Bdellovibrio bacteriovorus str. Tiberius: one gene and its partner. The protein of the gene in region 1 interacts with the protein of each later gene in a pairwise test. Links are inferred from orthologs where the notes say so. Each region holds a gene or a part of one and is shown in the gene's direction. Other genes may lie near its edges. The genes, in order: grxD and BDT_RS06620.

Region 1 (12,045 bases):
AAACCAAAGAAAAAATCCAGTGGTCCTGCCTGCCCGGCTTGTAGTGCCGATGTTCAGGCCGGCGCCAAATTCTGCCACGAATGTGGCCATAAGATGACTGCGGCGGCTTAACATGAGTGAATCCCTGATCGTTTTTAAAGCCATTCACAATGAAGCCGAAAAACAGACCCTGTTGCAACGTCTGGTGAACAGCGGTGAAACGATCGTCCTTAGAGACAAGTTCGATCGCAGCATCACCCTGCGCACCATGGGCGTGAACGACAAACTGCAGATCAAATGCCACCCGCCAGAATCCACGGCCATGAACACCGAGGATTCTGCAAGGTTCACCGCCAGCTTTTCCATCAAAGGTGAAAAGTACCTGTTTGAAACCCACCCGGTGATCAACGAAACCAACATCACCCTGACGGTTCTGAACCTGTTCCATCTGCAAAAAAGAAAAAACTATCGCTATGTGATCCCGGCGGATTATTCCGCCGAGTTCGTGGTGACGTATTTGAATCAGTCCGTGTGTTCACACACCTGCCGTCTGCTGGATTTATCCACGGAAGGCTGTGCCGTTGAAATCCCACAGACCGAAGCCAATCTTCATCTGGAAGACCTGGTGGAAGCCGAAATTTTCCTGGGCGACCGTGACCCGATCGTGGTTCAGGGCCTTATTAAAAATATCCGCGTGAAGAATGATGAAACGCTGGTTCTGGGCGTTGAGTTCAATCACATGGCCAATGCCAGCGAGGGTAAGATTGTGGCTTCCCTCACAGACTTGCAACGCGATATCTATTTCCGTCGCACGGGTTAAGCAACACCAAGGTAGGCCCACAGGGAAACTCCCGCGCCGACCATTCCCAAAACACACATGCCTGCAAAAAACACATTTTGCAGGCTTTCTTTTTTCAGAATCAAGCTCATCGCCCCCAGCACCAGACACAGCTGGAAGAACAAACTGGACATATCAAAACGATCCCCGGCAACCGACAAAGTTGCCAGATGGGATTCCATCTCTTGTGCGCCGATGATTTTACCCATCTCGCCATTGATGTCCTGAACCCAGTTGTCCTGGCCGACGGTCTGCGACCCGCGAAGGATTTCATTCTTTTCTTTTTTATAGCGCACAATGCGTTTCTGCAAAGTGACCAGATGACTGTCGATGGCTTTTTCGGTCCCTGGCTTCAGGGCCCCGGCGTGCTTCAGGCTTTCCAGCAGGGATTTTTCCCCTTCGACCAGCGTTTCCTTCACGCTTTTGGATTGGTACCACATGTAAGCTGCGGCTTTTTCATTGGTTCCGATGATCTCATCATCCCCGTACTTGCCCGCAACCAGATCACTCACCGCCATGACCGCCGCAAAAACAGCAATCACAACACCACAACGAATTTCAAAATTGGAAGATTTATCGTCTGACATGACGAAAGATTTAAAAGCATTCCATCTGTGTCAGTCAACTTTTTCCTGAGCACACGAATGACAAAATACACCTCTGCGGTTTCAGCAAAAGAAATATCATTAGACAAACCAACAAGGAGTTTTCCATGAAAGTGAAAGACGTCATGCATGAACGTGCAGAGTATATCAACCGTGAACGGACCGTGCGCGAAGCCGCCGAGATGATGGCGAAAGGTGATTACGGTTGTCTGCCCATCGAGGAAAACGACCGGATGATTGGCATGATCACCGACCGCGACATCACCCTGCGAGTGGTTGCCAAGGGCCTGGATCCCAACGTCACAAAAGTCAGCGAATGCATGAGCAAGGGCATTGAATATTGCTTTGAAGACGACAACCTGCTGGAAGTGGGCGAAATGATGGCGTCCCAGAAAATCCGTCGCATGCCGGTGATCAACGAAAGCAAACGACTGGTGGGAATGCTCAGCCTGGGTGACATCGCCAGCAAGGCCCGCGATCAAAGTCTTTCCCACGAAATCCTGTCCAACGTATCCCACTAAAACAAAAGGACCTCTGCATGAGGTCCTTTCTTATGTTTCGTTATTTTGATGGATAATAAAGCTTATTATCCCACATGCCTTCATTGAAATACTGGATGGTGGCTTTAAGCTTTTTTTCCAGAACCTGTCGGCGCGGCGAGGTGCCGGGTTGATCGGCCGGGATCTCGTGCTCGGTCGCACGGTCGGCCATGGCAAACATCTGCGGATCTCCATGCCCCGGAGTCCAACGCACAAAATAGTCCTTTGCAAACAGCAGATAGCGACCATCGATGAAGTTCACCGCGGTCTTGTCACCCGGAATGAAAATAGAACTTCCCAGATAGTTCTGATCCTTGTCTGATATCCCCAGGAAATCCAAAACCGTCGGCAACACGTCGATCTGCTGCACGACCATCTTTGTATCCACTTCCGGGAACTTGTAACCCGGATGATACATGAACAGAGGAATGCGATAGCTGCCCTGCTCGTTTTCAAATTCGGGACGATAGTGCATGGACGCGTGATCAGCCGTCACAATGAACAGCGTATTTTTGAACCACGGTTTTTTCCCGGCTTCGGCAAAGAACTTTTCCAGAGCAAAGTCGGTGTATTCCACCGTTTTCAAAATCTCGATCGGGCCTTCTTTGAAACGGTCCTGATACTGAGCCGGAATCTTGTATGGCTGATGCGAGCTGAGCGTGAACACTGAAGTCATAAACGGCTGTGGCAACTGATCCACCTGGGTCAACATCCATTGCAGGAATGGTTCATCCCAGATGCCCCAGACACCGTCATCATCCGCACCGTTACCGTATTCACGCGCACCGAAGTACTTTTCAACCCCGGCACTTTGCATGAAGGAATCAAAGTACATGGTCCCGTTGTGCCCGCCATGGAAGAAGCTCGTGGAATATTTCGCCGGAGTCAGAAGCGTGCCCAAGCCCAGGAAATAGTTCGAGGTAAAGTGCGAGGAAATAAACGGTTCGTTCATCAGCGCCGGAATCCCACCCATGATCGCCCCCACCCCTTCGATGGAACGGCGGCCATTGGCATAGGCATTTTCAAAGCTAAGCGACTTGGCTTTTAAAGAATCCAAAAACGGAGTGTAGGACTTGCCGTTCACCGGACCGATGTATTCTTCACCGAAGCTTTCAAGAATAATGATCACCACATTCTGCGGGGCCTTCGGGCGGCGGCCTTCCATCAGGGAGCCACGCAAAGATCCATTCAGCAGGGACAGCATTTCGTGCTGGTCTTCAAAGTATTTATCTTTGCTAAGCCCTTTGGCACCGTAACTTTTGATAAACGTGAAAGTGGAATTCAGCACCAGATTATTCAGCAAGGGCGCAGTGAAAACGTTGGCGTTCACAAAACTGACGGGTTTGGCCTGAAGCCCCCCGCGGATACCGATCACCGAAATCGCCAGCGCCACAAAACAAAGGAAACCATGAGCCAGCCACAGCCTGGCTTTTTCTTTTCCATCTTTGCCGCTCCATTGCAGCTTCTCAAAACCTGCCAGTGTCACCTTGCGCACCAGCAGCACGAACAACAGCACAATCAGGGTGTTCACCAAGAACAGCAGCCAGTAACTGCTGACGAAGTTCCAGACTTTGCCGGGGATTTCATTTACCACAAACAGGCTGTCAAAAGTGAAGCGGCGGCCGACGAAGTTGATGAACTCGGTGTCGCCCAGGTTCAGAATCAGGAAGGGCACCTGCAAAATACTGAAAACCACCCACGTCACTGTCGCCCAAAGTCCGTTCCAGGCCTTCGGCCACGGCACAAAAGCCAGTAGCAACAAAGGCGCCGTCAGACTGAGGATGGCCGCCACATCAAAGCGCAGACCCACAATAAAGGACCACAAAATGTCCTGGGCGGGTTTGTTTTTGAATAAACTCCAATTCCAAATAAGGAACTCGGCTCTTGCGAAGAAATAGAAGAGCACAGTCAGCAATACCAGAGAGAATATCTTAATCAGGCGGTAGGACGGTCCAAACATGGGCCCATAGTACACTGGCGGCGCGCGTCATTCAATCCGCCGTCGCTAAAGCTTTGGCGTGACGAGTCCTCTGCCTTGGCGAAGGCTGGACAGAGGGAGGCCCCTCTGCTAGTTTCCCCTTCTATGACAGCAGAACAAATGAAAGAACGTTTAGAGAAGCATTATCCTCAATCCACGATCGAAGTTTTCGATCTGACCGGAACTCAGGATCACTGGGAAGTATTCGTGGAAAGCACTGTATTTGCCGGCATGTCCCGCATTCAGCAGCACCAGAACGTGATGGCTTGCTTTGGTCCAGAATTGAAGACCGGCGAGGTTCATGCCCTGTCAATCAAGACTAAGATTAAATCATAAAAAGGACCGTTAAAATGGCAACGACACACGAAAGAATTGATCAGATTGTTAAAGGTAACAAAATCGTATTGTTCATGAAAGGGACCCAACAGTTCCCAATGTGCGGTTTCTCTGCACGTGCATGCGCAATCCTTCAGGATATGGGCGTTCAGTTCCACGATGTGAACGTACTTGATGACGACGAAATCCGTCAGGGCATCAAAGACTACGGCAACTGGCCGACAATTCCACAGCTTTACATCAACCACCAGTTGGTTGGCGGCAGCGACATCATGATGGAAATGTACCAGTCCGGTGAACTTCAGGAACTTCTGAAGTAACATGAGATGCAATGTCGCCCTGTGGGACCGCATTCTAAGATTTCTGTTCGGCGTGGGTTTGACCGCTTACGCTGTGGCAGGCGGTCCTTTCTGGGCGTACATTGGGGTCTATGGTCTGATCACGGCCGCTTGGGGCTTGTGTCCCGTCTATGCTTTCTTTAGAATCAGAACTCTGAAAGATTATCACCGCCCGATCAACGAAGAATAGGATTGTAGCCCATGTCCACCACAGCTCTCCGCGACCTTGAAAGCATCTTGAAGAAAGACCAAATCAAAACCGACGAAGAGAGTCTGAAATACTGGGGCCGGGACTGGACAACCTATTTCGATATCAAAGCCAGCGCCATTGTTTTTCCTCACTCCACCGCTGACGTGGTTGCGCTGGTTCAATGGGCCCGTCAAAACAAAATTGCTCTGATTCCTTCCGGGGGCCGCACCGGTCTTTCCGGCGCCGCGGTCGCCACCCAAGGCGAAGTGGTCGTGTCTTTTGATCAAATGAACAAAATCAAAGAGTTCAATTCCGTGGATCAAACCGTGGTGATTGAACCGGGTGTTGTGACTGAGGCTTTGCAACAGTTCGCGCATTCCAAACAGCTTTTCTATCCGGTGGATTTTGCGGCACGCGGTTCTTCCCAAATGGGTGGCAACATCGCGACCAATGCCGGAGGCATCAAAGTCGTTCGTTACGGCCTGACTCGTGACTGGGTTGTGGGTCTGACTGTGGTGACTGGTACCGGTGAAGTTCTGGAGCTGAACAACGGCCTTGTGAAAAATGCCACGGGCTATGATCTGCGCCATCTGTTCATCGGTTCTGAAGGAACTTTGGGCTTTATCACTGAAGCCACCATCAAGCTTGCTGCCAATCCCCCGCCAATGAATGTTCTGGTGATGGGTGTGACCGGGCTTGATGCCGTGATGAAAATCTTTGCGGAATTCAAAACCAAAACTCCGCTGGTGGCGTTTGAGATGTTCTCAGACAAAGCTTTGAGCAAAGTTTTGGACAGCACAGGTTTGTCGGCTCCGCTGGCGACCGAGTGCCCGTTCTATGTTCTGGCGGAAGTTGAAACCCGCAACGAACAGGACCAGGAACACGCTTTGGGCGTGTTTGAAAAGTGCCTTGAAGAAGGCTGGGTTCTGGATGGCGTGATTTCGCAATCCGAAGTTCAAGCCAAGACCTTCTGGAGATACCGCGAGGACATCTCTGAATCTTTGGCGAAATATTCCCCATACAAAAACGACATCGCCGTGGCGATTTCCAAAGTTCCGCCATTCATGGAAGACCTGGACCAGGTCCTGTCCAAGGCTTATCCGAACTGGGAAGTGGTCTGGTTCGGTCACATTGGCGACGGGAATCTGCACATCAATATCCTGCGCCCAGAGGGCATGACCAAGGAAGAATTCGTCAAAGAATGCCGCAAGGTCGACGTGATGGTCTTTGATGCAGTTAAAAAGTACAAAGGATCCATTTCTGCCGAACACGGCGTGGGCCTGACCAAAAAGACCTTCCTGAATTACACTCGCTCTGAAGCTGAAATCCAGCTTATGCGCGGAATTAAGAAAGTCTTCGACCCGGACAACATCATCAATCCGGGCAAAGTTATCTAGACCCACCCTAGGACCTGCACCCATGGCTCTTTCCAGTCTGCACTGATAGACTGAAAGGGCTGTGCGTAAGCTAATACTTCTTCTATTTTTATTGTGCGTTTCGTGTACCAAACCCTTGGGCGAAGAAGATCCGTTGGATCAACCTTCCACCGAAGCACCGGGCGCATTCAACCTTGCGACCATTCAGCGATTTGATCACCAGCTGCTGGTTTCCTGGAGCACTTCCAAAGGTGCTTCTTCTTACGAATTAAAATACGGAACGACTGCCGGCACTTATACCAATTCAATCAAAGCCAGCAAGTCCCCGGTTGTGATTGAAAGCGGCCTTGTGCCGGGAACGACTTATTACTTCCGCGTCACTGCCAGCAATGAAATTGGTACAGTGGATTCTTCCTCTGAGAAAAGCTATCCGTACATGGGCGCTCCGGGCGAATTTGCCCTGCTCACCGTCTTGCCTGGAAACAACCAGGTGGCTCTGACCTGGGAAGCCAGCCCCGAAGCTTCCTCTTACACGGTGATGTATGGCACCAGCGCAGGCAGCATGACAACCTCGGCCGGAAATTCACTGACCACGGCGAAAACAGTATCCACACTTGATAACGGCACGACTTACTATTTCTCTGTCATCGCCAAGAACTCGGTTGGCAATGCCACTTCGACAAACACCCTGTCTGCCACACCAAGTCCTCCGCCGACAGCACCGCTGAACCTGACGGCGACCGCCGCTTCCACGAAGTGCACGCTGACCTGGGAAGCTCCCGCCACTGGCACAGCGCCCTTCGTGTACACGGTCCGTCGTGTGACAGGTCCGGGCACCGATGTGGCTGTTTGCACCAACACTCCCCTTCTGGCTTGTGAAGAAACCATCGCCGCAGGCAACTATCAATATACCGTGGAAGCCACAAATGCTTCTGGCACTGGAGCCAAATCAAGTGAGGTGTCCTGCCCGGTCGGACTGCCGGGAGCATTCCAAATGCTGACCGCGACGCCGGGTGATGGCCGTACAACCCTGACTTGGGAAGCCAGCAGTCTTGCGACTGCCTACACCGTTCGTTATGGAACCAGTGTCGGCACTATAAACACAGTGGCCTCAACCACGGCGACATCCCCGTACATCGTCACCGGTCTGACCAACATGGTTCCGTACTATTTCTCGGTGACGGCAACAAATGCGGTGGGTTCGAAAATTTCCACCAACACGCTTAGCGCCACCCCGAACATTCCTCCAACGGTTCCCTTGACGCCGACTGTGACCGTGCCAGAGATCGGCAAGTGCACGCTGAACTGGATGCCGCCCGCCAGCGGGGCTCCACCCATCACTTACACCGTTCGCCGTATTGTGAATCCAAGTGTGAATGTAGTGATTTGCGAAAATATCGCCACCAGAACATGCTCTGAAGAAGGGCTTTCCGGCGGGACATACAACTACACGATCGAAGCCATCAATTCTGTCGGCACCGGTCCTGCCACTGGCAACATTGCCTGCAGCCTTGCCGTTCCTGTCGCCGCCACTTTTGGCGCACCGACCATGGGGAACAAGAAAGCAACTTTGACCTGGACCGGCGGAAGCGGCGCAAATTCTTTCACCGTGAAATACGGCACCACAAATCCGCCGACCACCGTGGCCTCGGCATCTGCCACCTCCCCTTATGTGATTGAAAGTCTGACCAACGGAACTTTGTACAATTTCCGGGTTGAAGCTGTGAACGCCTACGGAACCACCACATCGACGAATCGCACGGGAACTCCGGTCAGCAATCCACCGACACTGACCTGGACAGGGCAATTGACCACAACGATTGCCGCCCTGAACAGCATCACCACGCGTAATTTCACCATTGCTGATCCTGATCCCGAAGACAACGTGGATTGCGCTAGCTCTGTGACTGCGACGACTTCCGATCCCACGATTGTTCCGCAGGGAAATATCGTCATTGGCGGCAGCGGATTAAACTGCAATATTTCTGTCACTCCGGCGGCAGGCTCTTCCGGATTTGCCACGGTTTCCATTGTTGTTTCTGACGGTCAGGCCAGCTCCACGACGAACTTGAGTGTGTACCGTCTGCCAGCGGCGCAAAGAATCTATTCCTGGAAAAAATACGGGTCTTACGGCGGCCCGGCCATTCGTGTTCGTCGCACAGCCGACAATGCTGAAGCAGACATTTATTTTGACAGCAACGGCCTGGTGAATAAAACCGCTTTCGACACTTTCAGAAGCGGCGGCACGCCGACCCTGGTAAGATGGTATGATCAAAGTGGCAACGGCATTGATGCTGTCCAAACAACGGCGGCCTATCAGCCCAACGTCAGCATTACGACGGCGGGGATTTTAAATATCACCACCTCCACAGCAGCCCATGCGCTGACGGTGCCAAATTTCCCGGCGTCCACCGCGAACACGATTTATATGAATTTCTTCTATACGGCCGACAGTGTGCTTAAAGAGCTTTTCTCGTACGGAACACATGAAGCTGGTTCCCGATCCGGATTCCATCTGAGCAAGAACACCGGCACCACCGGCACTTGGCTGGGCCTCACGGCCCTTGATGGCAACACCTGGGAAACCACGACAGGAGCAGCAAGCAGCGCCAGCGAACGGGGGCTTGCCCTTGTGGTCAACACTTCAACGATGAAACGAGATGTGATTACGGCAACGGTGGGAGCATCCGCCGCTGCAACAAGAGCCACCGGGAATATGACGGCCTATGCTGCTCCGGCTGGAGGAACTCCCCTGCATGTCTTTGCCGGCGGGACAGCTGGTGCCAGCAATCCGATTCGCGGCATTACGAAAGAAATCCTGATCTGGAATCAGGAACTTGCGAACGACCAAATCAAAGCTTTGGCCACTCAGAACAACTAAATCTAGTAAACCACACGTGTGCGGATGGAACGGGACAACTTCTCGATATCCGCCGCCAGCGTGTGCGCCTGACTGGAATGCAGATCCATCACCAGATAACCGATCTTTTCATCCGTCGACAGATATTGACCTTCGATATTGGCCCCGGCTTTGGAGATCAAACCGTTGATTTCACCCAAGACCCCCGGCTCGTTGCGGTGGACGTTCAAAATACGCGATGTCCCCTGCTTCACTGGCAGATCCACATTCGGGAAATTCACTGCCCCCGGCGAAGAACCAATTTTCAAATAACGACGGAAGCTTTCCGCCACCTCAAGACCGATGGCATACTGGGCTTCCTCGGTGCTGCCCGCGATGTGCGGGGTCAGAATCACGTTGGGAATTCCCTGCAATGGGGATTTGAATTTTTCTTTGTTGGAAGCCGGCTCTTCCGGGAACACGTCGATCGCACAACCGCCCAGATGTTTTTCCTGAAGGGACTTTACCAGATCTTCAATCACCACCACGGTGCCGCGGCTGGCATTGATCAGGAAGCTGCCTTTTTTCATCATCGACAGTTCTCGCGCACCGATCATGTCTTTCGTTTCCGGCGTTTCAGGCACGTGCAAGGTCACAAAGTCTGAACTGCGCAAAAGATCTTCCAGCGAGTTCTGTACCATGGCATTCCCCAGTGGAAGTTTCTTCAGTACATCATAGAACAGCACCTTCAAGCCCATGGATTCAGCTAGAATGCTGACCTGACTTCCGATGTGACCATAACCCACGATCCCCAATGTTTTGCCACGGACTTCTTTCGAACCCACGGCAGACTTCACCCACTCGCCCAAATGAGCTTGGGTGTTTCGGTCGCCCAGTTGACGGGACAATGAAATCATTTCCGCGATGACCAGTTCCGCCACGGAACGAGTGTTGGAATGAGGAGCATTGAACACCGGAATACCCCGCTCGCGCGCGGTCAGAAGGTCCACTTGATTTGTTCCAATACAGAAGCAGCCAATGGTGACCAGATGCTTGTTGGAATCCAGAACTTTTTTGGTGACTTCCGTTTTAGAACGGATCCCCAGCACATCATAGTTCGGAAGAAGTTTCAGCAGTTCGTCTTCGGAAGGAGCATGTGTGATCAGATCGACTTTGTAGCCTTCTTCCTCCAGCCTTTCCTTCGCAACGGTGTGAATGTTTTCAACCAACAAGATTCTTTGAGCGCTCATAGGGCCTCCACTAGAAAATGGTAACTCTGTTCCCGTCCTTCGTCACTATTCACGGTGACGAGGCGTGCTAATGATGGCTAATTAAGGGCCGTCGGGTATGCTAAAGTCCTATGGCAACAACTCGAGTATTCTCTCTACTTATCGTCGATGATGATCCACTGATCCATCAGTCGTTGAAGCTGTCCCTGCCGAACCATTGGAAGGTTTTCTCAGCTCCCACTTTGGAAGCCATTCAGTACGAGCGTTTTTATCATGCGGCTTTCGTCGATATGCATTTGGAGCCGGGCTCTACCAAAGCCGTGGGTCCGACGGTGATCGAAAAGCTGGTCAAGCACAACAATCAACTGGAAGTCGTCGCGATGTCCGGGGACCTGAGCCGTCCCCTGATGGAAAGCTGCCTTAAAGCCGGCGCGCAAAGATTTTTGGCCAAGCCCCTGATGCCGGAAGAGACTCTGCTGGTGCTGGAAAAAATCGAAGCCCTGTGGGATCTGCGCAGTGTGGACCCTGCCTCCAACCGCAAATCCACGCGTTGGGTGGGAGCATCTGATGCTTCCCAAAAAATCAAAAAACGTATCGCGGATCTGCGAGGTGAAACCAGCCCCGTTTTGATCGAGGGTGAAACCGGCTGCGGTAAGGAAGTTGTTTCCCGCCTGCTGCATGAACAAGAAGGCGAACGCCCGTTCATCGCAGTGAACGTTGCCAGCATCCCGGACAATCTTTTTGAATCTGAAATGTTTGGTCATATCAAAGGCGCCTTCACGGGTGCTGATCAAAACAAAGTGGGTCTGACGGAAGCGGCCCACGGTGGGGATTTGTTCCTGGATGAAATCGAGGCTCTGCCTTTGACCCAACAGGCAAAACTTTTGCGCTTCCTGGAAACCGGCGAAGTTCGCAAAGTCGGCGCCAAAGAAACGACGCAGGTGAAAACCCGCGTGATCGTGGCCAGCAACAAACCGCTGGAAAAAATGGTGGCCCTTGGAGAATTCCGCGAAGACCTTTTGTATCGTCTGGCTTCCCAGCGCATTCAGCTGACCCCGTTGCGTGACCGTCTTGAAGACATCAACGAACTGGCCGCGCACTTTCTGGATGCTGAACGCCCGCGCCGTAACAAATCATTCACTGAAGACGGCCTGGAAGCTTTGAAAAAGTACAACTGGCCAGGAAACGTGCGCGAACTAAAGCGCGTGTGCGAACAGCTGAGCCTGACATCACCACTGCCGTTTATTCGCGGTGAAGACGTGGCCGCCTGGCTGAAGCCAGCAGCCACTGCAACCACGGCCCCGTCTTACACGGTCATTGATTTCAACAAAGGTTTAAACAATCTGGTCGAGGAGTTCGAAGCCCACGCCATCAAGACCTGCCTGAAACAGACCAAGGATATCGAAGAGGCTGCGCGTATTTTGCAAATCTCGCGCTCAAGCCTTTACAAGAAAATCAAAGACTACAAAATTGAAGAGGAACCTTCGTAATGGATTTTTTTGATCTGGATCTTCCCATCCGCATGGCCATGCCCACCGCCTGGGAAAACCACATTTACCGCCAGACAGTTCTGATCGTTCTGTCGATCATCTTTGCTTCCGGCCTGATCGTCTTTTTCTTCCGTCAGAAGAACTATTACTTCGTTCAATCCTGGGCCAGCATCAAATCCTGGCTGATTGCCGCTCCGCTGATGTTCCTTGCCATGGGAATGCCGGAACCGTGGCCCTTGGTGGCTTTGACCGCCCTGGCGATTCTGGGGGCAAAGATTTTCTTCCAGATCATGGGGATGTTCCATCGC
Region 2 (11,987 bases), 1.6 Mb from region 1 along the record:
TTTATGTGGGCGTGACCCGCGCAAAAAAGCGTCTGGTGATGTCGCGCTGTCAGCAGCGCAAGAAGAACGGCGCCGTTCGTCCGGTGGCGCCTTCACGATTCCTGCTGGAGCTTCCTAAAGAGCTTTACACGGAATTCCCTCTGGGAGCTCGACCTGTGGTCGGGCAAGAACGCGAGGATTTAGTGGCAAGTTTCCTGTCCAAGCTTGATAGTAAACTTGGGACCGCAAAGAAATAAGCGGTTTCCTCTCAAGATCTGAGTATTTTTTAATTTAATGTCTGAGCATCTGTCACTTTCGTCACTGAGAGCTAAGGATGCTCAGTAAAATGCCGATCAAAAAAAGTAATAGTTTTTTTGAGAGGTTCCCATGAAACGTCCAACGCCCACTCAGTCTGAAAGCCCCTTTGGCTTCGATGAATTCTTTTTCTCCACTACCGACAAACGGGGCGTGATCAGGTACGGAAACGATGTCTTCGTGCGTGTCAGCGTTTATCCGAAAGAAACCATGCTGGGGGCCCCGCACAGTCTGATTCGTCATCCTGACATGCCACGGGCCGTGTTTAAGGAATTCTGGAATTTCCTGAATCAGGGAAAAGCGGTGGGTGCTTATGTGAAGAATCTAGCCGGTAACGGCAGCTATTACTGGGTCTATGCTTTCGCGTTCCCGATTGGCGACGGATACCTGTCCGTGCGCTTTAAGCCCTCTTCCGAACTGTTCTCGGTCGTGCAGGGGCTTTATGCCGACGTTCTGGCTTTTGAGCAGCAAGAGCACAGCCTGGAGGAATCACATCAGTATCTGCTGGCGAAAATCCAGAAAGCTGGCTTCACGGACTATGAAAACTTCATGATGAAAGCCGTCATGGAAGAACTGAAGTCCCGCGCCGCGCAGGTGCTTGAATCAGAAACACGCTCGTCCTCGGCTCACGGTGCCGGACAGATTACCGCCGTCACCAGTTCCGCCACTCGTAAATTGAATGATGTCTTTGATAAGCTGCGGGATTTTCAAGGCGCCAATCAAAGCCTTGATGGTGCCATGGGCCGACTGGATCAGGGGTTTCAACAGCTTAAGTTTATTTCTATCAACATGAAAATTGCCGCAGCCAAGTTCGGTGAGATGGCGGCAAGTCTGGGCGTGGTTTCTCACGAGTTTTCGGTTTTGTCCGGTACGATTGAAAAACATCTGGGCGGACTTGCGGGCTTTGTTCAGGAGCTGTCGGGTGTGATTCAGAAGTGTGTGTTGCGGGCGGCGGCCTTGAATGTGCAGATGCTGATGGTGGACTTCTTTGTCCGTGAATCCATCGCAAAGCTGGCTTCATCAGAAAATGCCTTTGACGAAATGCTGCAGAATCAGAAGGCCTTTTCAGATCTGTTTGCCCAGTATTGCCAAAATCTGGATAAAGAGTTTTCTGAATTGAAGAAAAGCCTGTCTGCGATTTCCTTTGAAATGCTGGAAGTCGCCAAGTTTGTTACCGGCCTTGAAGTGGTTCGTCAGATGGGGGCGATTGAATCAGCCCGCACGACCGAGATCAAAAACAGCTTCACGCACTATCTGGAAGCCATGGATGATTTTATTCAGTTGCTGCGCGAAAGCACCGGCGAAATCGGCCGGGGAGTGACATCGCTGACTTCAAATTCCGAATTCATAGTGTCCTCGATTCGAAATATTTCTGGCAACGTGGATCAGATTTTTGCTCTGGCCTCTTCGTCGCAAGAGCAGCAGAAGGCCGGCTAATCAGCCTTTCAGCGCTTCTTTGAATTCCGGCGGCAGCGGGGCTTCAAAGGAGTGCTTGTACCCATTAATCATGACAGTCATACGTGCAGCGTGCAGAAACATGCGCTTGGTCTGATAGATGTTGGCCATGCGTTCGTTGTACTTGGGCTCGCCATAACGAGTGTCACCCACAATGGCATGACGGATCAGAACACTATGCTTGCGAATCTGATGCTGACGTCCGGTGATCAGACGAACTTCCACGAAAGAAAAATACTTGTTGGCTTCAAGGACTTTGTAAAGTGTGCGGGCTTCCACACGGTCTTTTAAAAGGCCTTGTGGATTCTTGCGTCCTTCGGCCTTGTCGGAAATAGGTGTGTTCCATTCCTGCCAATCGGTGCTGACGGGCAGTTCGCCGCGCAAAAGTGCGTAATAAGTCTTTTCAACTTTGTGTTCCTGAAACTGCCCGGAAAGATTGGCAGCAGTTTCGGCATCCAGGCCCACCAGCAACAAGCCGCTGGTTTCCTTGTCCAGGCGATGCACGGGGTGAATGTCCTGATAGGTTCCCGGTGTCAGTTGTTTTTTTAAAAGCGTGCGCACATCGGGTGGGTCATTGTGAACAGAAACGCCCGAAGGTTTGTTGATCACCAGCCAGTGTTTGGATTTTTCAAGGATGGGGATTTGGATCGGTGCAGGCGGGCGGCTCATGGGATCTCCTTCAGGATATCCTGCACCAATTCCTTGGGCAGATCCTGAGTGCTCAGTGGACTTTCAAACAGGGCTCTTTCTTTACGGGAGATCGCCAGTGAATGCACGGAAATTAAAACAATCAGATTGAACAGGAATCCGCCCCAGCTCAAAAACAGGAAAAAAGTTCCCATCAGCAGGATGTTCTTTTCATAGGCTTTCAGATTCTGCTCTTCGGCACCCTCAATGAAGGGCTCGACATCCGAGCGGGACTCGCGCCAGTAAAGTCCGACCTTTTGCAGGTTGTTTTGCAGCTGTCGGTAGGCAGGGGAATTAACCTTTTTTCGGTGCATCCACAAGTGCAGTCCGGTGACGGATGCCGAGGGAATCCAACCGATGACATAGGCGGCGGCAAGTTCGGGTGCCATAGAGGTCCTTTCAAGAGCTTTTAAAGCATATTCCTGTGGTTGATTCTTAGCAAGTCTGGGCCCGGGGGTTTGAGGCAGCAATGGGTTGCGGGGCAAAATACAACAAGGGAGGTTTCTATGAATCCGAACATCAATGAGTTCCTGAATTTCCTGGATAAAGAGGACGACACGGATTATGGCGACTTCAAGCGCGAGGTGGATCTGCATTTAATGCAACTGGCAGAGTCCATGCGCCCCCTAACTAACGAGCAGGTCCTGCAATTGCGTCGAATGCGCGAGCAATTACTCTGGTCTTATAAAGACGATATCGAGGAAATGCGCTCCCTGCTGAAGCAGGAGGTCAGCCACCTTGAGGATTTTGGACCTTCCTAGGTTTTTCGCGCTGCGTGTTTCCAAGCGGAAAACCCCCTTGTACGCTTGAAGGACTGACGGAGGTCCTTCATGTCCACTTTGGCGCAACAGGAGTTTTGCATTACTCTCAGCGATTTGGCCTCGTTCATGGAGATTCCTCCAAATCAAATCAAAGCCAAGGCTGAAAAAACTCTGCAACGAAAAATTAAATCCCCGTGGCTGCTTCCCGAAGAAGCCCGTCAGTTGTTGCTGGCTGAAGGTTACAAATATCCTCACAAGGTGATTTCCATCCAGATGCTCAAGGGTGGGGTGGCGAAGACCACATCCGTGCTGAACATGGGCCTGCGAGCCGCGATGTACGGAGCACGCGTGCTGTTTGTGGATTTGGATCAACAGGCCAATTTGAGTTTTGCTTTGGGTGTCGAGGACGAATCCCTTCCTGTTTGGGTGGATGTCGTCGAAAAAAAGAAAAGCATCGACGAGTGTGTGCGCTTTATCGAGCCGCATGTTGATTTGATTCCGTCCAGCCTGAACAATTCAGTTTTGGACCGGGTGTTGCTGAACTCCAACCGTAACTGGTCTTTGGCGGTGAAATCTCCGCTGGAAAAAATCAAACACCGCTATGACCTGATCCTGATCGACACGGCTCCAGCCCTTAGTGCCACGAACACGGCCGTGACTGTGGCTTCGGACGAGGTGATTTTGCCGGTGAATCCGGACAAGTTCGCCTTTATGGGGCTGCAAAAGAACCTCAGCGAACTGGAAGACATCCGCAGCGACTTCAGTCTGGAGTTCTCGCGTAAAGTTCTCTTTACCAAGTTCGATGGACGTGAGAAGTTCAGTCATGAGCTTTTACAAAAGTGCATAGAGTCTTTTGAGGACTCGCTGATGAAAGGATATATTCGAACATCAGCCGAGGTGAAAAATACCGTGCGCTCCGGTAAAAGTCTTTATGCCGGAAAGTCTCCGATCAAAGCTGACTATGATTTTGTAACCCGCGAAATGTTGGGATTTGTTTAAAAGGAAGTAAACATGCCAGAGATCAAACATTACGACGCAAAGAAAAAGCATCATCATCCAAAAAAACGCCGTCCTCATCACGAGGCTCAGGCTGAAATCGACGAAGCCGCTGAAATTCGTGGTGACGCCGAAGAAATCATCGACGAGGCCCACGCTTCTATGAACGAAGCCCATGCCACAATGGAAGCCGCGGATGAAATCAACACCGAAGCACAAAACGAAGGTGTGAAAGTGGACGAAACCATGCGTGAAGCCAAAAAAATGGTTTCCGAAGGTGCGCCGATTTACTCGGAAGACACTGTGGATTCTGACATTCACCATGCAGAAGAAAAAGTTCACCTGGAATTCTATGGCAGTGAAGTGATCCGCCAAAAAGCCCCCAAAGTGATGGAAATCGCCGACACCGTGGCTGACGAGTGGAAAAAAGACGGGCAGTTTGAAGGTTTGCCAGTCGGAAACCCGATCGCCCAGATGGCCGCCGCAAAAGCTTTGCGCACAGCCAAGGATGTTGATAAGAAGCTTGAAGAAAAAGGCGTCTATGCCATGGCCAAAATGGGCATCGACCTTATCAAATCCAAGATCGAGAAAAGAAATCACTAGAACATGTCCCGAGAATCCCGTATCCGCGAAATCCTAAACCAGTCCCTGGCTCCAATCGAGCTGGGGGTTGAAAACGAAAGCCACATGCACTCGGTGCCCCCAAACAGCGAAACTCATTTCAAAGTGCTGGTGGTATCAGAAGCCTTCGAAGGCAAATCCCGCATCGACCGCCAACGTATGGTGAACGATCTATTGAAGTCGGAACTTCAAACAGGCCTGCATGCTCTCACGCAAAAGGCTCTAACGCCGACCGAATGGGCGTCCCAAAAAGACACTCTGAACTTCGTTTCCCCAGAATGCCTTGGTGGCAGCAAGCACGATCGTCGTTCTTAGGGCGAGGGTTTTGGCTGTGGCTTGGGGCTGTCTGAAGCTCTGGGGCACGCCGTCCGGGCTCAGTTGCCGCCGCCTTCGGCGGTTCGCGCCATCGTGGCGCCGGCAAAGGCCCCTGCCGCTTCAAACATCCCCAAGCCACAGCCAAAACTGGCCAGCACAACGATGAGGCTCCCTTGAGGCTTCGCCTCCGAATTAATCAAATTGGAGCATGTGTGAAAGCAAGAAGGCATGTTTAAGAAAAGACGAGTTCGAGCAACTTCCCCTCCTAATTCCTTCGAAGCAAAATTGCCTTAAGGGCCGGGTTCTCCCAGCTCTTAAGGCAATCCCCGCATCAAAGACAAAAGGAAGTGAAAGGGAATTATTCGTCGAATTGATTCAATTTGGATTTAAGCTCGCCCAGAAGGCGTTTGACTTCCTGCAGCTGTTCTTCGTCCGGAGAAACCTTGTTGGCCGCTTCTTCAGTCAGAGTTTCCCAGGTGTTCAGGGCGTGCTTCAGGTCAGAGTTCAGGTTGCCGAACAGGGACTTTTTGGACGACGGCTCACGCTTCTCCGGTTTTTCCGGGGAATTCGGCGTGTCAGTATTCGAATTTTGCTGCCGCTCTAGGTTGCCGCCACTCATTAAATGCTTATTTCTGTCCGTAATTTAAGCTCAGTGCTTATTTTTTGTGCCGGAAAACCGGCTTTCTATCAGAAGCGCATCCTGCGCTAGGGGCGATAGTGTGATAAATGGAACTCCATTTGACAAGCGTTTTCGGGCTGGTAAATTACTTCGTTTATAGACGAAGTCAGGGCCGAATCCGGTCTTTTTAGGAGTGTGACGTCATGTCTCAAGAGATTATCTACACAATGAAGGGCGTAAGTAAAGTATATCCTCCACAAAGATATGTGTTGAAGGATATTTATCTTTCTTACTTCTATGGCGCCAAGATTGGTGTTTTGGGTCTGAACGGTTCTGGTAAATCCACTTTGCTCAGAATTATGGCAGGCGTGGACAAGGACTTCCTGGGTGAAGCTTTCCCTTCCAAGACAATGAAAGTCGGCTATTTCGAGCAAGAGCCTCATTTGGATGATGCACTGACAGTGAAAGAAAATATCTTCGCTGGCATGGGCGAACTGCCGAAAGTGATGAAAGAATACAACGCGATCAACGACAAGTTCTCTGACCCGGATCTGGATCCGGACGAGATGAACAAACTGATCGAAAAACAGGGCGCGCTTCAGGAAAAACTGGAAGCCCTTGGTGCCTGGGACGTCGATCAAAAGATCGAAATCGTGATGGACGCTCTTCGCTGTCCAGATGGTGATCTGGCGGTGACAAACCTTTCCGGAGGTGAAAAACGCCGTGTGGCTTTGGCCCGTTTGATCATGTCTGAACCAGATATTTTGCTTTTGGATGAGCCAACGAATCACCTGGATGCCGAATCGGTAGCGTGGCTTGAACAATATCTTTCCAAGTTCCCGGGAACTGTTATCGCAGTTACGCATGATCGTTACTTCCTGGACAACGTGGCAGGCTGGATCCTTGAGTTAGATCGCGGTGAAGGTATTCCTTGGAAAGGGAACTATACCTCCTGGTTGGAACAAAAAGACAAGCGTCAGGCGAACGAAGCCAAAGACCAGGCTCGCAAGGCCCGTACTTTGGAAAAAGAATTGGATTGGATCCGTCAGGGCGCGAAAGCCCGTCAGGCAAAATCCAAAGCTCGTATCTCCAACTACGAAAACCTGCTGAAAGAAGCAACGCCTGAAAAAATCCAGGAGATGTCCATCTACATCCCGCCAGGACCTCGTCTGGGCGATATCGTGGTGGAAGCTCATGGAATCACCAAAGCCTACAACCACAAAGTTCTTTTGGATGACGTGAGCTTCACGATTCCAAAAGGGGCGATCGTGGGTGTGATCGGGCCGAACGGTGTGGGTAAATCAACTTTGTTCCGCATGATCACGGGCAAAGAACAGCCTGATTCCGGCACATTCAAAGTCGGTGACACCGTGAAGATCGCCTATGTTGACCAGACTCGTGAAACCTTGGATCCGAACAAGTCCATTTACGAGGAATTGTCCGGTGGGGCTGATGTGATCCAGTTGGGCACGCGTGAAATCAATGCGCGTCAGTACGTTTCCTGGTTTAACTTCTCGGGTTCTGATCAGCAGAAAAAAGTGGGTCAGTTGTCCGGTGGTGAACGCAACCGTGTGAACATGGCAAAAATCCTGAAAGAAGGCGCGAACTTGTTGCTTCTGGATGAGCCGACGAATGATCTGGACGTAAACACCATGCGTGCGCTGGAAGAAGCGCTGCTGGAATTCGGTGGATCTGCTGTGGTGATCTCGCACGATCGTTGGTTCCTGGATCGCGTGTGCACGCACATCATGGCGTTCGAAGGTGATTCCAAGATTGAATTCTATCCTGGAAACTTCACCGAGTATGAAGAAGACCGCAAGCGCCGTCTGGGCGAAAATGCGGGACCAAAACGTATCCGCTTCAAAATGGTTTAATATCTGATGAAAAATCAGTGGGTGAGGGCAGGGTTATTCCTGCTCTTTCTTTTTGGCGCATCGAAGGTGGTACCGGCCGGTTCCATCGATCCCTGGGGGCTGTTCCGCCCCCAGAAGATTCTATTTATGTTCTTTGCTCTTTCAACACTGCAGGTGATGGGAAAGGTGTTGTCTTCCTTTGTCGGTCACCGCGCCGGAATGCTGATGACTGGTTTTCTTGGAGGCATGCTTTCAAGTACGGCCACCACGGTGCGACTGGCCAAAGACAGCCATGACACCGAAGGCTCCCAAAGTGTCAGGATGGCCGCAATGCAGGCGGCGATTCTGGCTATGCTGCTGCAGGCGATTGTGCTGGTCGGTGCAGGCAGTATCGCGGCCCTGCAAGTGGTGTCAGTGCATTTCCTGGCACTATTTGTAATAACAGTGGTGATGATCATTGTTCTATGGCGACGACAAAGCCGCCCGCGACATATTGCGACCGGCCCGGAAAAAATTCTGGATGTCTGGGAGTCACTGAAGCTGACTGTCTTTATCGTTCTGATTTTAGCCGCCAGCCGGGGGGCTCAAGCCTGGATGGGCAACGACGGTTTGATGGCATTAACCTTTGTGGTGTCGTTGTTTGAAGTTCATGGGTCATTGATTTCCACAGCCCAGCTTTTGGCAGCGGATCAGGTGGGGCTTGCTCAGTACGAGCGACTTGTCGAGATGTCCTTGCTGGCAAGTTTTGTATCAAAAATGTTTCTTATCTCCATCATGTCCAGTGCCCCATTTAAAAAGAGGGCACTTTTAAGTCTGATGCCCGCTGTACTGTTTTTGGTTTTGCATCTTTTTGGCTGGATTCATATTTAGTTCTGGCACATATATACGACACGAATATCGTAAATGGCATTCCCCGCGGCAGCGACGTCTGTAGAGAAGCCAAATCCACCATTCGCATTGGCAGAGCATGATCCGGGGCATCCCGGATAGACGGATTCATTTGGACCTAACGCAGAAACGTTACTTTCCATGCCCGTAAGAACACTTTTTGAGATGTACCCAACACAAGTTGCATTGGGAACCCCGTCGGTACATTCCGCGGTAATCCAGTTATGAACGTTGTAAGCTGCGACAGTTGTCCCTGTCTGAGTGGCGTAAGAGCAGACGGTCATTCTTCCAATCGGAGCGCTGGTTCCGATTTTGACGGCACCATTGACTTCAAGTTTTGCAGTCGGGTTCGTCACTCCAATCCCCACATTTCCATTGTGGTTGATCACCATTTTTTCAGAGGATCCCGAAGAGCCATTGTTCGTGGTCTGGAAGGTGATTTTTGCACCTCCGGCTGATGCCGTGTGAGTCTCTGTCGCATAGAAATTGACAGCGGCATTGCCGCCACTCTGGTATTGTGTGCCGTTATAGGCAAAAGCTGTCAGGCTGGTGATTCCCTGTCCGCTGATGACAGCCGTGGGAGATGCCAGCGTCCCGGCGCTTTGGTAGCCCGAGAATGTAGCCATTTCTATTGCGCTGGAAACAAGGGTGGCAACGCGGCCGCCGACATCGGTGCCTTCGCCGACGGCTTGAATGCCTGCTCTATGCGGATGAACAGTCGACGAAGGTACGCGGGTTGCGACCTGTAAAGGCACGGTGGGCGCGGTCGTTCCGATTCCCACGCTTCCAGAGCCAGTGATTCGCATGCGTTCGGAATCAGTTCCGGCGGCCGCTGTATAAAAACGCAGATTCCCGTTCACCGCGGTTGCAAAGTCCGTTTCCGCACTGGAAGAAATTCGTGCACTATAAGCATGGGTTGCGCCGTCGTAAGCGCGGAAAGCCAGCGTACCGATGGTGTCATTGGCAAGCGCCGGATTTCTGGTGGTGGTGGTGCCGCGTGAGCGGACCAGACTGATCTGGGGCACAGCGGTTTCAGAGTTCACGGCCTCCATAAAGATATCATCGCCATAATCAGTGCCATCACCAACGATGTGCAGTTTGCGGGTCGGCGCCGTCGTGCCGATCCCCATCATGCCCGAGCTGTCCATGCGCATGCGTTCAGTGCCGTTCACGCTGAAGCCCAGAATGTTGGTGGCGGAGAACATTCCCGTCGTGGTGTAGCTGCCGAAAGCATATGTTGGGTTGGACGCTCCGTAAACCCCACCACCCAGGCGCATGTACGGAGCATAGCTTCCGTTAAGTTGCATGACGTTGTTGCTAAGATCCATGACAAGACTTCCGCTGGAAGTAAATCGCATGATCCCGCCGTTGTTCGAAATCCCGGTGTTGGTGTTATTGGCGAAACTGATGGAAGGAGCACTCCAGGTGCCATCTCCGATAAGCAACTTGCCAGACCCACTGATGTTGTAAGTGGCCATGTTCAAGTTTGCGGTGGCCGTGTGATTTCCCAGATTGTCACCCACAGACGGAAGCAAAGCTGCCGGAACTTTCCCGGTGCCATCAAGTTCCACCAGATTGCCGGCCGCAGTGCCAAAGTCCTTCGCTGCGGCGGTTCCCAGTCCTGAAACCTGCGTGTTGCTGATTGCGATGTCGGCACAAGTGAACGTGTCGGTGATTGCACTCCAGTTCAGGGTTTTGTTTGCGGTCGCACAAGCTGCGGGCATTTGGGTGTTGCCAGTGACGGTTGAGCGCAATTGGCCAAAACCCACGTATTGCACTTTCCATTTCGTGGCATCATGAACCAGCATCTGGCCGGTCAAAGGAGTTGTCGTGTCTATCGCCACACCTTGGATTTTTTCAACCTTGGTGTTGCTAAGGCCCGCAGTTGAGGTCACATCGCCGGCGACATTGGCGTAATCTGCCGCGGCCATATTCGAACCACTGGTCACAAGACCTTTGGCGCTGACCACAACGCGGTTGTAGGTGCCAGCGGTCACACCCGAATCATTCAAAGAAATAACCGGAGCCGTACCCCCGGAACTGGCCAGGGGAGCGGAAGCGGTGACGCCGGTCACGGTGCCGCCACTGGTGGTCACGGTTGTCCATGACAATTTGCCAGTGCCGTCGGTTTTCAACAGCTGCCCATCGGTGCCGTCGGCCGCAGGTAATTCGTAACTGGAATTTGCGCTTAAGGCCGGGGCTTTCAGTTCTACATAATTCGAGCCGGAATACACGCGGATCCCGCTGGAAGTCTGAATCAGGCCGCTGGTGTTGATGGCCGTACTGCCGCCGATGGTGCCCGATGTGATGGCACCGCCTGACACTTTGCCGGCTGTGGAAATAGTCGCAAGCTTGGAATCTGCAATCGCCGCCGAACCGGAAATGTCCTCGTTCAAAATCGTGCCGTTCACGATTTTGGCCGTGGTCACCGTGTCGTCGTTCAAAGTCACAGTGGCAGCAGGGCTTCCAGAGGAAGACACTGCACCTGTCAAAGAGGTGATCGCACCGGCAGTGCCGGCATTGTCATCTGCCGGTGCCCAGTTCGTACCGTCAAATTTCAGTACTTTTCCCGAAGCCAGGCCGGAGTTCACCACCGGTGTGCCTTTGATGCGATCCACAGAGGTCGCACTTTGAGTGCCTGAAACATCCCCAGTCAAATTGCCGGTGAAACCCGCGGCACTGCCGCTGATGTTTCCGGTGACGTTGCCTCCGGTGACGGTGGGGGCCGTGCATTCAAAAGTGCCGGCAGGGGCGATGTGACGCAAATAGCTGCCAGCTCCGCAGAAAGGCAAAGAGGCTTTGGCGACAAAGTCACTGGCAACTTGAGTTCCCAGTTTCTGCGCGGTTTGTGCGATTTTGGCGTGACCGGCATAGGGGACGGAGCGGATTTCATTGTCCGGTGTGATCAGTTTCCAACCAGTGCCGTCATGGAATTGCACGCGCAGCAAACGTTTGTCGTCAGCAACCGGAGTGTAGGATCCGCCGCCTTCGCATGGAATTGCCGCCGAGTTGTCAAAGCTGTCCAACAATTTAAAACCAGCCGCGGCAGGATAGTTTTTTGTGCCGGTGCCGATGGGAACGTCAAACACTCCGGAAGAGTTGCGCATATCAATGGCGCCGGAAGTTTCCCGGTAAAGGACGCAGGTGCCGTTTGGATTGGTCACCGAAAACTCAAAGCGAACGCCATTGACCTCAAGTGCATCCCCTTGAGCATTTCTGATGCGTCCTTGATAGGTGAGTGAACCCGGTGTGGCGAAGGCCCCCGACGAAAGAAAAAGCAGGGTGAATACCGTTACGTACAGGTGTTTTTCCATACACGACTTATCGGCATATTACGGGGTCCCATTCAGTATTTTTGCGCAATTCTTTACAAGGCGAGGGGGGCTAGAGTCTTGAATTGAGACGTTTACAGGACGGTCTTGACCAAAGGCATCTTCAAAACCACCCGGGTGCCGCTGGGGTCCGACGAGCTGGTTTCTTCACTTGAGAATATCTCAA

Evidence for each region.
Region 2: the proteins of grxD (region 1) and BDT_RS06620 interact in binary tests that used the Escherichia coli proteins (3 or more experiments, as listed by UniProt). The link is inferred for Bdellovibrio bacteriovorus str. Tiberius from one-to-one orthologs.

What each region holds. Positions count from the first base shown.
Region 1 is NC_019567.1:2,976,194-2,988,238, forward strand. The notes cover bases 3,140-5,942. They hold grxD (Grx4 family monothiol glutaredoxin), read left to right. Parts: upstream 3,140-4,289; coding sequence 4,290-4,595; downstream 4,596-5,942. Other genes in these bases: BDT_RS14155 (LTA synthase family protein), read right to left, coding at 3,140-3,921; BDT_RS14160 (BolA/IbaG family iron-sulfur metabolism protein), read left to right, coding at 4,060-4,275; BDT_RS14170 (YgaP family membrane protein), read left to right, coding at 4,597-4,803; BDT_RS14175 (FAD-binding oxidoreductase), read left to right, coding at 4,815-5,942. Also shown: BDT_RS14135 (cyclic nucleotide-binding domain-containing protein), read left to right, coding at 1-111; BDT_RS14140 (PilZ domain-containing protein), read left to right, coding at 113-799; BDT_RS14145 (DUF4337 domain-containing protein), read right to left, coding at 796-1,404; BDT_RS14150 (CBS domain-containing protein), read left to right, coding at 1,530-1,943; more of BDT_RS14155, read right to left, coding at 1,984-3,139; more of BDT_RS14175, read left to right, coding at 5,943-6,200; BDT_RS14180 (fibronectin type III domain-containing protein), read left to right, coding at 6,334-9,060; serA (phosphoglycerate dehydrogenase), read right to left, coding at 9,063-10,268; BDT_RS14190 (sigma-54-dependent transcriptional regulator), read left to right, coding at 10,379-11,737; BDT_RS14195 (phosphatidate cytidylyltransferase), read left to right, coding at 11,737-12,045. UniProt on the Escherichia coli protein: Monothiol glutaredoxin involved in the biogenesis of iron-sulfur clusters.
Region 2 is NC_019567.1:1,374,286-1,386,272, forward strand. The notes cover bases 3,720-6,464. They hold BDT_RS06620 (BolA family protein), read left to right. Parts: upstream 3,720-4,799; coding sequence 4,800-5,129; downstream 5,130-6,464. Other genes in these bases: BDT_RS06610 (ParA family protein), read left to right, coding at 3,720-4,196; BDT_RS06615 (hypothetical protein), read left to right, coding at 4,209-4,796; BDT_RS06625 (hypothetical protein), read right to left, coding at 5,488-5,748; ettA (energy-dependent translational throttle protein EttA), read left to right, coding at 5,952-6,464. Also shown: BDT_RS06585 (ATP-dependent helicase), read left to right, coding at 1-236; BDT_RS06590 (PAS domain-containing protein), read left to right, coding at 367-1,731; BDT_RS06595 (RluA family pseudouridine synthase), read right to left, coding at 1,732-2,418; BDT_RS06600 (hypothetical protein), read right to left, coding at 2,415-2,825; BDT_RS06605 (hypothetical protein), read left to right, coding at 2,943-3,197; more of BDT_RS06610, read left to right, coding at 3,267-3,719; more of ettA, read left to right, coding at 6,465-7,622; BDT_RS06635 (DUF4010 domain-containing protein), read left to right, coding at 7,749-8,471; BDT_RS06640 (beta strand repeat-containing protein), read right to left, coding at 8,468-11,803; BDT_RS06645 (sensor histidine kinase), read right to left, coding at 11,896-11,987. UniProt on the Escherichia coli protein: Transcriptional regulator that plays an important role in general stress response. Has many effects on cell morphology, cell growth and cell division. Acts by regulating the transcription of many genes, including dacA (PBP-5), dacC (PBP-6), ampC and mreB.